Regions from separate parts of the Lelliottia sp. CFBP8978 genome, predicted to be linked through region 2. Evidence: predicted binding sites of a transcription regulator. Region 2 holds the regulator's gene; each other region holds the start of a gene.
What was found. The regulator sigma-54, encoded in region 2, starts transcription at its own class of promoters, with help from an activator protein. The targets are predictions, from matches to a motif close to GTTGGCACANNTTTCGCTNT.
Positions count from the first base shown of each region.

Region 1: SOM82_RS06005 (amino acid ABC transporter substrate-binding protein) is a predicted target of sigma-54. The motif match lies at 1,824-1,843, and genes of this name have one in related genera.
Region 3: hycA (formate hydrogenlyase regulator HycA) is a predicted target of sigma-54. The motif match lies at 1,830-1,849, and genes of this name have one in related genera.

Region 1 is NZ_CM188253.1:1,297,061-1,301,340, reverse strand. Features, by position in the region: gene corC (CNNM family magnesium/cobalt transport protein CorC) at 1-46, shown strand, start outside; gene lnt (apolipoprotein N-acyltransferase) at 52-1,590, shown strand; gene SOM82_RS06010 (hypothetical protein) at 1,601-1,822, opposite strand; gene SOM82_RS06005 (amino acid ABC transporter substrate-binding protein) at 2,117-3,022, shown strand; gene gltJ (glutamate/aspartate ABC transporter permease GltJ) at 3,179-3,919, shown strand; gene gltK (glutamate/aspartate ABC transporter permease GltK) at 3,919-4,280, shown strand, end outside.
Region 2 is NZ_CM188253.1:3,901,929-3,906,208, forward strand. Features, by position in the region: gene lptA (lipopolysaccharide ABC transporter substrate-binding protein LptA) at 1-303, shown strand, start outside; gene lptB (LPS export ABC transporter ATP-binding protein) at 310-1,035, shown strand; gene rpoN (RNA polymerase factor sigma-54) at 1,207-2,640, shown strand; gene hpf (ribosome hibernation promoting factor) at 2,663-2,950, shown strand; gene ptsN (PTS IIA-like nitrogen regulatory protein PtsN) at 3,033-3,524, shown strand; gene rapZ (RNase adapter RapZ) at 3,570-4,280, shown strand, end outside.
Region 3 is NZ_CM188253.1:3,403,876-3,408,155, reverse strand. Features, by position in the region: gene hypD (hydrogenase formation protein HypD) at 1-188, opposite strand, end outside; gene SOM82_RS15930 (HypC/HybG/HupF family hydrogenase formation chaperone) at 192-464, opposite strand; gene hypB (hydrogenase nickel incorporation protein HypB) at 455-1,318, opposite strand; gene hypA (hydrogenase maturation nickel metallochaperone HypA) at 1,322-1,672, opposite strand; gene hycA (formate hydrogenlyase regulator HycA) at 1,883-2,338, shown strand; gene SOM82_RS15910 (4Fe-4S dicluster domain-containing protein) at 2,410-3,018, shown strand; gene hycC (formate hydrogenlyase subunit 3) at 3,015-4,280, shown strand, end outside.

The DNA of each region.
Region 1 (4,280 bases), 1.9 Mb from region 2:
CGTCAGAATGCCGGACGATTCCCCGGTGCCCAAACTGGAAGACTAATGTAAATGGCATTTGCCCCACTGCTTGAACGCCAGCGCGTCCGTTTGCTGCTGGCGCTGTTACTCGGAGCCAGCGGTACGCTGGCTTTCTCCCCTTACGATATCTGGCCTGCGGCGCTTCTCTCCCTGATGGGTCTGCAAGGGCTGACGCTTAATCGTCGCCCGGTTCAGGCTGCAGCCATCGGCTATTTCTGGGGTCTTGGCCTGTTTGGCTCCGGCATTAACTGGGTCTACGTCAGTATTGCGCAGTTTGGCGGAATGCCTGGCCCGGTTAACGTTTTCCTGGTGGTGCTGCTGGCCGCCTATCTCTCCCTGTATACCGGTCTGTTCGCAGGTATTCTTTCGCGCCTGTGGCCAAAAACAACCTGGCTGCGCGTCGCGATTGCCGCCCCGGTTGTCTGGCAAATCACCGAATTCTTACGCGGCTGGGTGCTGACCGGCTTCCCGTGGCTGCAGTTTGGATACAGCCAGATTGATGGCCCGCTGAAAGGCCTGGCGCCCGTCATGGGCGTGGAGGCGATCAATTTCCTGCTGATGGTGGTGAGCGGCCTGTTGGTGCTGGCGCTGGTCAAGCGTTGCTGGAAACCGCTGGTCGTCGCGCTGGTGCTGTTCGCCCTCCCCTTCCCGCTGCGTTATATCCAGTGGTTCACCCTTGAACCTGAACGCGCCACGCAAGTTTCAATGGTGCAGGGTAATATTCCGCAATCGCTGAAGTGGGATGAGAACCAACTGATCAATACGCTGAAAATCTATCTTGATGCGACGCAAAAAGAGATGGGCAAATCCAGCCTGATCGTCTGGCCGGAGTCTGCGATTCCGGATCTGGAGATCAACCAGCAGCGTTTCCTGAGCATGATGGATGACCTGCTGCGCGCGCAAAACAGCACACTCATCACCGGGATTGTCGATGCGCGGCTGAACAAGCAGAACCGTTACGACACCTACAACACCATTATCACGCTCGGCAAAGACAACCCGTACAGCTACGAATCAGCGAATCGTTACAACAAAAATCACCTGGTCCCGTTTGGTGAGTTTGTGCCGCTGGAGTCCATTCTGCGTCCGCTGGCACCGTTCTTCGATTTGCCGATGTCGTCCTTCAGCCGGGGGCCTTACGTACAGCCGCAGCTCCATGCGCATGGCTTTGCGCTGACGCCGGCGATTTGCTACGAAATCATTCTGGGCGAGCAGGTAAGGGATAACTTCCGTGCGGACACGGATTATCTGCTGACTATCTCGAATGACGCCTGGTTTGGAAAATCAATCGGTCCGTGGCAACACTTCCAGATGGCCCGTATGCGTTCGCTTGAACTGGCTCGCCCGTTATTGCGCAGCACGAATAACGGCATCACCGCCGTGATTGGCCCTCAGGGCGAAATTCAGGCCATGCTCCCGCAGTTCACCCGCTCGGTGCTGACCACCAAAGTCACCCCTACGTCAGGCCTCACGCCGTACGCCCGCACGGGTAACTGGCCACTGTGGATCCTGACGGCACTGTTTGGTTTTGGCGCGTTGCTCATGAGCCTGCGCCAGCGTCGTCAGTAATTCTCACCCCTCACCCTAACCCTCTCCCCACAGGGGAGAGGGGATAGTCCTCGCACATTTGCCGCATCCTGCTTTGCCTTTCTCTCTTTCTCTCTTTCTCTCTTTCTCTCTTTCTCTCTTTCTCTCTTTCTCGCTTACTCCCTTTCTCCCTTTCTCCCTTTTTCCCTTTTTCCCTTTTTCCCTTTTTCCCTTTTTCCCTTTTTCCCTTTTTCCCTTTCAGGGTGTGGTTCATTTCTGGCACGTCTATTGCTTTGTTAAATCACAGATTCAGTCGTTTGGCTTAACGTGCAACCTTGTCGCACCACCACGGCACATCAGTAGCACCGTAACGGTGCAGACAGGTATTTTTGCCTCTGAATGGTGCGGCGCGCCTCGCAAAAATAAACAATAACGCAGCAAAATCTTTACATTAAGCCAGACTAAATGTTAACAAGCTTGCATAACACTGCACTCGCATCGCGCGAGATATAACAACATCACAATGGGTATCAATGCGTCATTGGCGCAGATAATAAAGGAGTTGGGTATGCAATTACGTAAACTGGCCACAGCAATGCTGGTAATGGGGATGTCCGCAAGCGTCGTTCACGCTGAAGACGCTCCGGCTGCCGGGAGCACTCTCGACAAGATTGCCAAAAATGGCGTGATCGTGGTCGGCCACCGTGAATCTTCCGTCCCGTTCTCATACTACGACAACACGCAAAAAGTCGTGGGTTACTCTCAGGATTACTCCAACGCAATCGTAGAAGCGGTGAAGAAAAAGCTGAACAAACCTGACCTGCAGGTGAAGCTGATTCCGATTACCTCACAAAACCGTATTCCACTGCTGCAAAACGGCACTTTCGATTTTGAGTGCGGTTCTACCACGAATAACCTTGAGCGTCAGAAACAAGCGGCCTTCTCCGACACCATCTTTGTGGTCGGTACGCGTCTGCTGACTAAAAAAGGCGGCGATATTAAAGATTTCGCTGACCTGAAAGGTAAAGCGGTCGTCGTGACGTCAGGAACCACTTCCGAAGTTCTGCTGCATAAGCTGAACGAAGAGAAGAAAATGGACATGCGTATCATCAGTGCGAAAGACCACGGCGACTCCTTCCGTACGCTGGAGAGTGGTCGCGCGGTCGCGTTCATGATGGATGACGCACTGCTGGCAGGTGAACGCGCTAAAGCGAAGAAACCAGACAACTGGGAAATCGTCGGTACGGCGCAGTCGAAAGAAGCTTACGGCTGTATGTTGCGTAAAGACGACGCGGGCTTCAAAAAACTGATCGATGACACCATCGCGCAGACCCAAACCTCCGGCGAAGCGGAAAAATGGTTCGACAAATGGTTCAAGAACCCGATTCCACCAAAAAATCTCAACATGAACTTTGAACTGTCTGACGACATGAAAGCCCTGTTCAAAGAACCTAACGACAAAGCACTTAACTAATTAGAACCACTCGGGGCGGGACCTCCTGCCCTCTCGATTGTCGGGAAGCGCGGACAGACTATACGTTGAGTGGTCGTTCCCCACTCAGCGCGAACATTGAGCTTCTCACCAATCTTCGAGGGTAGCGCTGCTACCCTTTTTTTTCTGGAGTTTATTATGTCAATAGACTGGAACTGGGGCATTTTTCTGCAACAAGCCCCGTTCGGCAACACCACCTATCTTGGCTGGCTTTGGAGCGGCTTTCAGGTCACCGTTGCGTTATCAATAACGGCCTGGATTATCGCGTTCCTGGTCGGTTCCCTGTTCGGTATTTTACGTACCGTGCCGAATCGTTTTCTCTCTTCCCTTGGTACTCTGTACGTTGAACTGTTCCGTAACGTTCCTTTGATCGTGCAGTTCTTTACGTGGTATCTGGTCGTGCCTGAACTGTTGCCGGAAAATCTCGGCATGTGGTTTAAATCGGAACTGGACCCGAATATCCAGTTCTTTGTCTCCTCAATGCTCTGCCTTGGCCTGTTCACCGCCGCGCGCGTTTGCGAGCAGGTTCGTGCCGCCATTCAGTCGCTTCCGCGCGGGCAAAAGAACGCCGCCCTGGCGATGGGTCTGACGCTGCCGCAAAGCTACCGCTATGTCCTGCTGCCTAACGCCTATCGTGTGATTGTTCCACCGATGACCTCTGAGATGATGAACCTGGTGAAGAACTCCGCCATCGCCTCCACCATCGGTCTGGTCGATATGGCGGCACAGGCGGGCAAGCTGCTGGATTACTCCGCACATGCCTGGGAATCGTTCACCGCGATTACGCTTGCTTATGTTCTGATAAACGCTTTCATCATGCTGGTGATGAACCTGGTTGAACGCAAAACTCGCCTGCCGGGCAATCTGGGGGGCAAATAATGTACGAGTTTGACTGGAGTTCCATTGTTCCCTCCATGCCATACCTGATGGCAGGATTAGTGATTACGTTAAAAATCACCGCCATTGCGATCGTCATTGGTATTGTCTGGGGCACCATCCTCGCCGTCATGCGCCTGTCGAGCTTTAAACCCTTCGCCTGGTTCGCAACGGCTTATGTTAACGTTTTCCGCTCTATTCCGCTGGTGATGGTACTGCTGTGGTTTTACCTGATCGTCCCCGGCCTGCTGCAAAACGTGCTGGGGCTGTCGCCGAAAACCGACATCAGGCTGATCTCAGCGATGGTGGCATTCTCGATGTTTGAGGCGGCTTACTATTCGGAGATCATTCGTGCCGGTATTCA
Region 2 (4,280 bases):
ATCATTGATGGCTACGGCAATCCTGCCACCTTCTACCAGATGCAGGACAACGGTAAGCCAGTGAAAGGCCGTGCGTCTCATATGCACTATGAACTGGCGAAGGATCTGGTCATTCTGACCGGCAATGCCTATCTGGAGCAGCTGGACAGCAACATCACCGGTGACAAAATCACTTACCTGGTGAAAGAGCAAAAAATGCAGGCTTCCAGCGAGAAAGGCAAGCGCGTCACCACCGTTCTGGTTCCGTCTCAGCTGCAGGACAAAGGCAAAGACCAGGCTCCGGCACAGAAAAAGAGTAACTAATTCGTTATGGCAACATTAACTGCAAAGAACCTCGCCAAAGCCTACAAAGGCCGTCGCGTAGTGGAAGATGTCAGTCTGACCGTCAAATCCGGCGAAATCGTTGGCCTGTTGGGTCCTAACGGCGCGGGCAAAACAACCACCTTCTACATGGTGGTCGGGATTGTCGCGCGCGATGCCGGTAACATTATCATTGATGACGAAGACATCAGTATTCTGCCGCTGCACGCCCGCGCGCGTCGTGGAATTGGCTACCTGCCGCAGGAAGCCTCTATTTTCCGCCGCCTGAGCGTGTTCGACAATCTGATGGCTGTTCTGCAAATCCGTGACGATTTGACCGCCGAACAGCGCCAGGATCGTGCTAATGAGCTGATGGAAGAGTTCCATATTGAGCATCTGCGCGACAGCATGGGCCAGTCGCTTTCCGGTGGTGAACGCCGCCGCGTAGAGATCGCCCGCGCTCTTGCAGCAAATCCGAAATTTATTCTTCTGGATGAGCCATTTGCAGGCGTCGACCCGATTTCTGTTATCGACATCAAACGTATTATCGAGCATCTGCGCGACAGCGGCCTCGGTGTCCTCATCACGGACCACAACGTGCGTGAAACACTGGCCGTCTGCGAACGCGCTTATATCGTCAGCCAGGGCCATTTAATCGCCCACGGAACCCCACAGCAAATCCTTGAAGATGAGCAAGTGAAGCGCGTGTACCTTGGGGAAGACTTCAGACTCTGATAGGGTAGAGGTTAAGTCACGCATATACTTTGAATAAGTCGAGCGGCAGGCAGACGGCAAATAAGTGAGTCCCTGGAGCTTACCTCAGTAAGTGGCTGGGATGAGTGAGCGCAGTCACCGCACATGCAGTTTGAAGTATGACGGGTATAACCGGAGAAAAACGCTCTGAACATGAAGCAAGGTTTGCAATTAAGGCTCAGCCAGCAGTTGGCAATGACGCCACAGCTACAACAGGCGATTCGTCTGTTGCAACTGTCCACGTTAGAACTCCAGCAGGAACTCCAGCAAGCCCTGGATAGCAACCCGCTGCTGGAGCAAACCGATCTTCATGACGAGGTAGATACCCAGGAAAAACAGGATACTGAAGCGCTCGATACGGCTGACGCTCTTGAACAAAAAGAGATGCCGGATGAGCTGCCGTTAGATGCCAGCTGGGATGAAATCTACACCGCCGGAACGCCGTCCGGGACGCGTGCCGACTATCAGGATGACGAGTTACCGGTTTATCAGGGTGAAACCACGCAGTCGCTTCAGGATTACCTGATGTGGCAGGTAGAGCTGACGCCTTTTACCGAAACCGATCGCGCGATCGCAACCTCGATTGTCGATGCGGTTGACGACACCGGCTATTTGACCGTATCGCTGGACGATATCCTCGAAAGCATCGGTGATGGCGAAGTCGATCTTGATGAAATAGAAGCCGTACTTAAACGCATTCAGCGCTTTGATCCTGTTGGCGTTGCGGCGAAAGATCTGCGCGACTGCCTGCTGATCCAGCTTTCGCAATTCGCGAAAGAGACTCCCTGGATCGATGAAGCACGCTTGATCATTAGCGATCACCTCGATCTGCTGGCGAACCACGATTTCCGAACGCTAATGCGCGTGACCCGGCTCAAAGAAGATGTGCTGAAAGAAGCGGTCAATCTGATTCAATCGCTCGATCCGCGCCCTGGGCAATCGATCCAGACCAGCGAACCCGAATACGTTATTCCTGACGTATTGGTGAGAAAGCATAACGGCCGCTGGAGCGTTGAGCTCAATTCCGACAGCATTCCCCGCCTGCAAATCAATCAGCAATACGCCTCTATGTGCACCAGTGTGCGCAATGATTCCGACAACCAGTATATTCGTAGCAATCTTCAGGAAGCGCGATGGCTGATAAAAAGCCTGGAGAGCCGCAATGATACATTACTGCGCGTCAGCCGCTGCATTGTTGAGCAGCAGCAGGCCTTTTTTGAAAAAGGTGACGAGTTTATGAAACCGATGGTGCTGGCCGATATTGCCCAGGCCGTCGAGATGCATGAATCCACTATCTCCCGCGTGACCACGCAGAAGTATCTGCACAGTCCGCGCGGTATTTTTGAGCTTAAGTATTTCTTCTCCAGCCATGTGAATACCGAGGGCGGCGGCGAAGCCTCGTCAACGGCGATCCGCGCACTGGTGAAGAAGTTGATCGCCGCGGAAAATCCCGCGAAGCCACTGAGTGACAGTAAGTTAACCACCATGCTGTCCGACCAGGGTATTATGGTGGCACGTCGTACTGTTGCGAAGTATCGAGAGTCTTTATCCATTCCGCCGTCTAACCAGCGTAAACAACTGGTTTGACACAACCGATAAGGAAGACACTATGCAGCTCAACATCACAGGACACAACGTCGAAATCACCGAAGCGTTACGCGATTTTGTGAATACAAAATTCGCTAAGCTGGAGCAATATTTCGAGAGGATCAATCAGGTCTACATTGTGTTAAAAGTGGAGAAAGTGACTCATATCTCGGACGCAACCCTGCACATCAACGGGGGTGAAATCCATGCCAGTGCGGAAGGGCAAGACATGTACGCGGCTATCGACGGCTTGATTGACAAGCTGGCACGACAGCTTAATAAACATAAAGATAAACTGAAACAACACTAATTGTCCGGGCAGTTAACGGGTGCAGGACGGCCTGTTGTGAAACACAACAGGCCATTTGTACGGTTAGCGCTTAGGTGAAATTATGATGAACAACGATTCGGCTCTTCAATTGAGTAATGTCCTTAACCAGGAATGTACCCGCAGTGGCGTTCACTGTCAGAGCAAAAAACGTGCTCTGGAAATCATCAGTGAACTGGCCGCAAAACAGTTAGGCCTGCCGCCCCAGGTGGTGTTTGAAGCGATTCTGACCCGCGAAAAAATGGGCAGTACCGGTATCGGCAACGGCATTGCCATTCCGCATGGCAAACTGGAAGAAGACACCTTACGTGCCGTTGGTGTTTTCGTGCAGCTCGAAACGCCTATCGCCTTTGATGCGATTGATAATCAGCCTGTGGATCTGCTGTTTGCTCTGCTGGTGCCCGCTGACCAGACGAAAACCCATTTGCATACGCTTTCGCTGGTCGCTAAACGTCTGGCGGATAAAACGATTTGCCGCCGCCTGCGCGCAGCCCAAAGTGATGAGGAGCTGTATCAAATTATCACCGAAGCGGAAGGCCATCACGATGATGCGTAACCAGGAGATAGCCTTCACATCTGTCGTCGTGAGGAGAAACGGAACATGGTGCTGATGATCGTCAGCGGTCGTTCGGGTTCGGGAAAATCCGTTGCTCTCCGGGCGCTCGAAGATATGGGATTTTACTGCGTAGATAACCTTCCGGTGGTACTGCTGCCCGACCTGGCGCGTACGCTGGCCGACAGGCAAATTTCTGCTGCGGTAAGTATCGACGTGCGCAACATGCCGGAATCCCCGGAGATCTTTGAACAGGCGATGAACAGTCTGCCTGAGACCTTTACGCCTCAGCTGCTGTTCCTTGATGCCGATCGCAATACCCTGATCCGCCGCTACAGCGATACCCGTCGTCTGCACCCTCTTTCCAGCAAGAATTTATCGCTGGAGAGCGCCATCGATGAAGAGAGCGATTTGCTGGAACCGCTGCGTTCCCGTGCGGATTTGATCGTCGATACCTCCGAAATGTCCGTTCATGAACTGGCAGAAATGCTGCGCACACGCCTGCTGGGTAAACGCGAGCGCGAGCTGACCATGGTGTTCGAATCCTTTGGTTTCAAACACGGTATTCCGATTGATGCGGATTATGTTTTCGACGTGCGCTTCCTGCCCAATCCGCACTGGGACCCGAAACTGCGTCCAATGACCGGTCTGGACAAGCCCGTCGCCGCATTCCTCGACAGACACACAGAAGTTCACAATTTTATTTACCAGACGCGAAGCTACCTTGAGCTATGGTTACCTATGCTGGAAACCAACAAC
Region 3 (4,280 bases), 500 kb from region 2:
AATTCGATGTTGTCGGGCAGGAGCTGGTCGAGGCCGAATTTAAAGATCGCATGCGTATGGCCGCCGCAGACCTCCATGATACGCAGCGGGCGCTGCGCGGTATAATTCAGCAGCGCTGCACGCGTTTTGAGGTGGCCGATAAGCTGCATCACCTGTTCCGGCGCGCGATATTCATCAACGTAGCGCATGATTTATCGCTCCTCACCAAACAGTAGCGCGCCGACGTCTGGCTCGACTTCAAACATATTTTGCAGCGCCGCCAGCGTGTCGCGGGCCTCTTCTTCGTTAATCACGCTCATCGCAAAACCGACGTGGACCAGCACCCACTGATTGAGGCGCGTTGCCCCGGTTTCATCAACGCAACCCACCAGCGTTAAATCGACATCACGCAGCACGCCGCAAACTTCCACTTTGGCCTGTTGACCGTCGATGGCGCGAATTTGTCCCGGAACGCCTATGCACATCGTTCATTCTCCAGCCAGGCCAGCCAGCTCTCCATGCCGTCGCCTTTGGTGGCGGAAACCAGCAAAATCTCAATGTCCGGGTTCACTTCGCGGGCGTACGCCAGACATTTATCGACATCAAAATTCAGATACGGCAGCAGATCGACTTTATTGAGCAGCATGAGCGAGGCCGCGGCAAACATATGCGGATATTTCAGCGGTTTGTCCTCGCCTTCCGTCACCGACAGCACCGCGACTTTATGGCGTTCACCGAGATCAAAACTGGCCGGACAAACCAGGTTGCCGACGTTCTCAATAAACAGAATGCCGTTCTCGTTAAGCGGCAAACGCGGCGCGGCGTCGGCAATCATTTGTGCGTCCAGATGGCAGCCCTTGCCGGTATTGACCTGAATGGCGGGCGTACCGGTTTCGCGAATACGCGCGGCGTCGTTGACGGTTTGCTGATCGCCTTCAATCACTGCGCAGGAGACGCTGTGGTTCAGGCGCCGGAGGGTTTCCGTCAGCAGGGTCGTTTTACCGGAGCCGGGGCTGGAAACCAGATTAAGCACCAGCTGCTGGCGGGCGGCGAACCGGGCGCGATTGCGGGCGGCCAGCTGATTGTTCTTGTCCAGTACGTTGATTTCGACCTCCAGCATTTTACGCTGGCTGATACCCGGTGCATGGGTTCCCGCCGCGCCGTGACCATAATGCAGATCACCGTCGTCTGACTGTTTTGGCGCGAATCTTATGCCTGTTAAGGCCGCAGCCTGCCGTGGGGCGGGCGAGAATGGCGTGGAGCGAAACGCGGAGTGAGGCCGATGTTCATCGCCCTCGATATACAGGTTGCCTTCAGCACAACCGCAGGTACTACACATGATTTACTCCTGGTCTATTTCGAGGCGCTGGATCTGCAAACCGTCATCCGCCACGATGCGAAGCCCGGTGCTCTGGCACTGCGGGCAGCTTCGCACCCGCGATGACAACAGCGTGACGTATTGCTGGCACGTTTCGCACCAGCATTCGGCCTGCTGTTCTTCTATATGCAGCGTGCAGCCTTCCGCCAGGGTGTCGCGACACACCAGCTCAAAGCAAAAGGTGAGGGCGCTGGGCTCGACGCAGGAAAACGCGCCAACTTTTAGCCACACGCCGGTGACCCGTTTTGCATTGTGCTGCTTTGCCTGCTGTTCGATCAGTTCCAGAGCCCGCTGGCAGAGGGTGATTTCGTGCATGACGCCTCCTCGATGATTTGCGCCATTAATGCAATAACGATGCCAGCTTAATTTGAATGAGCGCGTGACGATGTCGGCGCTGACGAAATGACACGTCGACACGCTGTCAGCGACAGCATGACAGGGCATAAAGCGTATATTTTTCAATTAAATAAAAATTGGCACGGAATCTGCTTAACAGCCGCTATCTCCATTAACCGGATATCTGAGATGACTATTTGGGAAATTAGCGAAAAGGCGGATTACATTGCGCAGCGCCATCAAAAATTACAGGAGCAGTGGCACCAGTACTGCAATTCATTAGTTCAGGGGATCACCTTGTCAAAAGCGCATCTTCATCATGCGATGAGCTGCGCGGCACAGGAGGATTTGTGCTTTGTGCTGTTCGGCCATTTCACTATCTATGTGACCCTGGCCGACACCTTCAATAGCCACATCATTGAGTATTACGTCGAGACGAAAGAGGGCGAAAGAGAGCGGATTGCACAGGCACAGCTGATGACAGACGGCATGGTTGACGGTCACGTCAGCACCCGCGACCGCCATCAGGTGCTTGAGCACTATCTGGAAAAAATCGCACCTGTTTACGACAACCTCTATTCAGCGGTTGAACACGATATCCCGGTGAATCTGAAAGGGCTGGTGAGCGAGCAGCGCACCGCCTGATGTTTAGGTGTCGAGAAGTGTCGATATGGCACGAATTTCGTCAAAAATGACTATGTCCTGAGGACTCCCCGGTGAACCGTTTTGTAATTGCTGACTCGACGGTCTGCATTGGCTGTCACACCTGTGAAGCGGCGTGTTCGGAAACGCACCGCCAGCACGGGCTGCAGTCAATGCCGCGCCTGCACGTCATGCGTAATGAAAAAGAGTCTGCCCCGCAGCTCTGCCATCAATGTGAGGATGCCCCCTGCGCGGGCGTCTGTCCCGTCAATGCCATCACTCGAGTCGATGGCGCTGTGCAGCTGAATGAGAGCCTGTGCGTAAGCTGCAAGCTGTGCGGCATCGCCTGTCCGTTTGGCGCGATTGAGTTTTCCGGCAGCCGACCGCTGCATATTCCCGCCAACGTCAATTCACCCAAAGCCCCGCCAGCCCCGCCTGCGCCTGCGCGCGTCAGCACGCTGCTGGACTGGGTGCCGGGCGTACGCGCTATCGCCGTGAAGTGCGATCTGTGCAGTTTTGATGAACAAGGCCCGGCCTGCGTACGCACTTGCCCGACCAAAGCGCTGATTCTGGTCAACATTCACGACATTGCGCGTAGCAGCAAGCGTAAGCGCGAGCTCACGATTAACTCTGATTTTGGCGATCTTTCGCTGTTTCAGGCGCAACACGAGGGGGCGAAATGAACGCAGTGATGTTGATCAACAGTGGCGTGGCGATTTTTGCCGCTACCGCCATTCTCGCGCTGGTCAGTGCTTGGCATAAAACATTCAGCGGCGCGATCGCCGGGCTGGGTGGTGCGGCAGGTAGCCTGATGACCGCGGCGGCAGGGATTATGGTCCTGACGCGTGGGCTAAATATTGAAGCGGTGATGCCGGTTATCCATCACAGCGTCCTGCTCACGCCGTTGAATGCTGTCTGGCTTATCACTTTTGGGCTGTGCGGGTTGTTCGTCAGTCTGTTTAATATCGACTGGCACCGCCACCCGCAGACCAAACCGAACGGTCTGCTAGTCAATCTGCTGCTCGCTGCTGCCGTCTGTACCGTGGTGGCCAGCAACCTCGCGGCGCTGGTGGTGATGGCCGAAATCATGGCCCTGTGCGGAGTCTTCCTGACCGGCTGTCGCGCATCCGGCAAGCTGTGGTTTGCGCTTGGACGCCTGGGAACGTTGCTGCTGGCGCTGGCCTGCTGGCTGGTGTGGCAACGCTACGGCACCCTGGAGTTGGATGTGCTGAATACGCGCGCCCGGCTTCTGCCGTTAGGCGCGGATATCTGGCTGCTGGGCGTGGTCGGCTTTGGTCTGCTGGCGGGCATTATTCCGCTGCACGGCTGGGTGCCGCAGGCGCATGCGAATGCTTCGGCCCCGGCTGCTGCGCTGTTTTCCACGGTGGTGATGAAAGTCGGTCTGTTCGGCATCCTCACGCTGTCGCTGAGTGGCGGCCAGCCGCCGCTGTGGTGGGGCATCGTGTTGCTGATCGCCGGGATGATCACCGCCTTTGTCGGGGGACTCTATGCGCTGATGGAGCACAATATTCAGCGTCTGCTGGCTTACCACACCCTGGAAAATATCGGCATTATATTGCTGGGTCTCGGCGCGGGGATAACCGGCCTGGCGCTGAACAGCCCGGCGCTGATCGCTGCCGGATTTATCGGTGGGTTGTATCACCTCGTCAACCATAGCCTGTTTAAAAGCACCCTGTTCCTGGGGGCGGGAAGCGTCTGGTTCCGCACGGGCCATCGTGATATCGAAAAGCTGGGCGGTATCGGCAAAAAAATGCCGCTGATTTCACTGGCGATGCTGGTGGGGCTGATGGCAATGGCTGCGCTGCCACCGCTGAACGGTTTTGCCGGTGAGTGGGTGATCTATCAGTCCTTCTTTGCGCTCGGGCAGCGCGATCTCTTTATTGCCCGTCTGCTCGGGCCAATGCTGGCCGTCGGGCTGGCGATA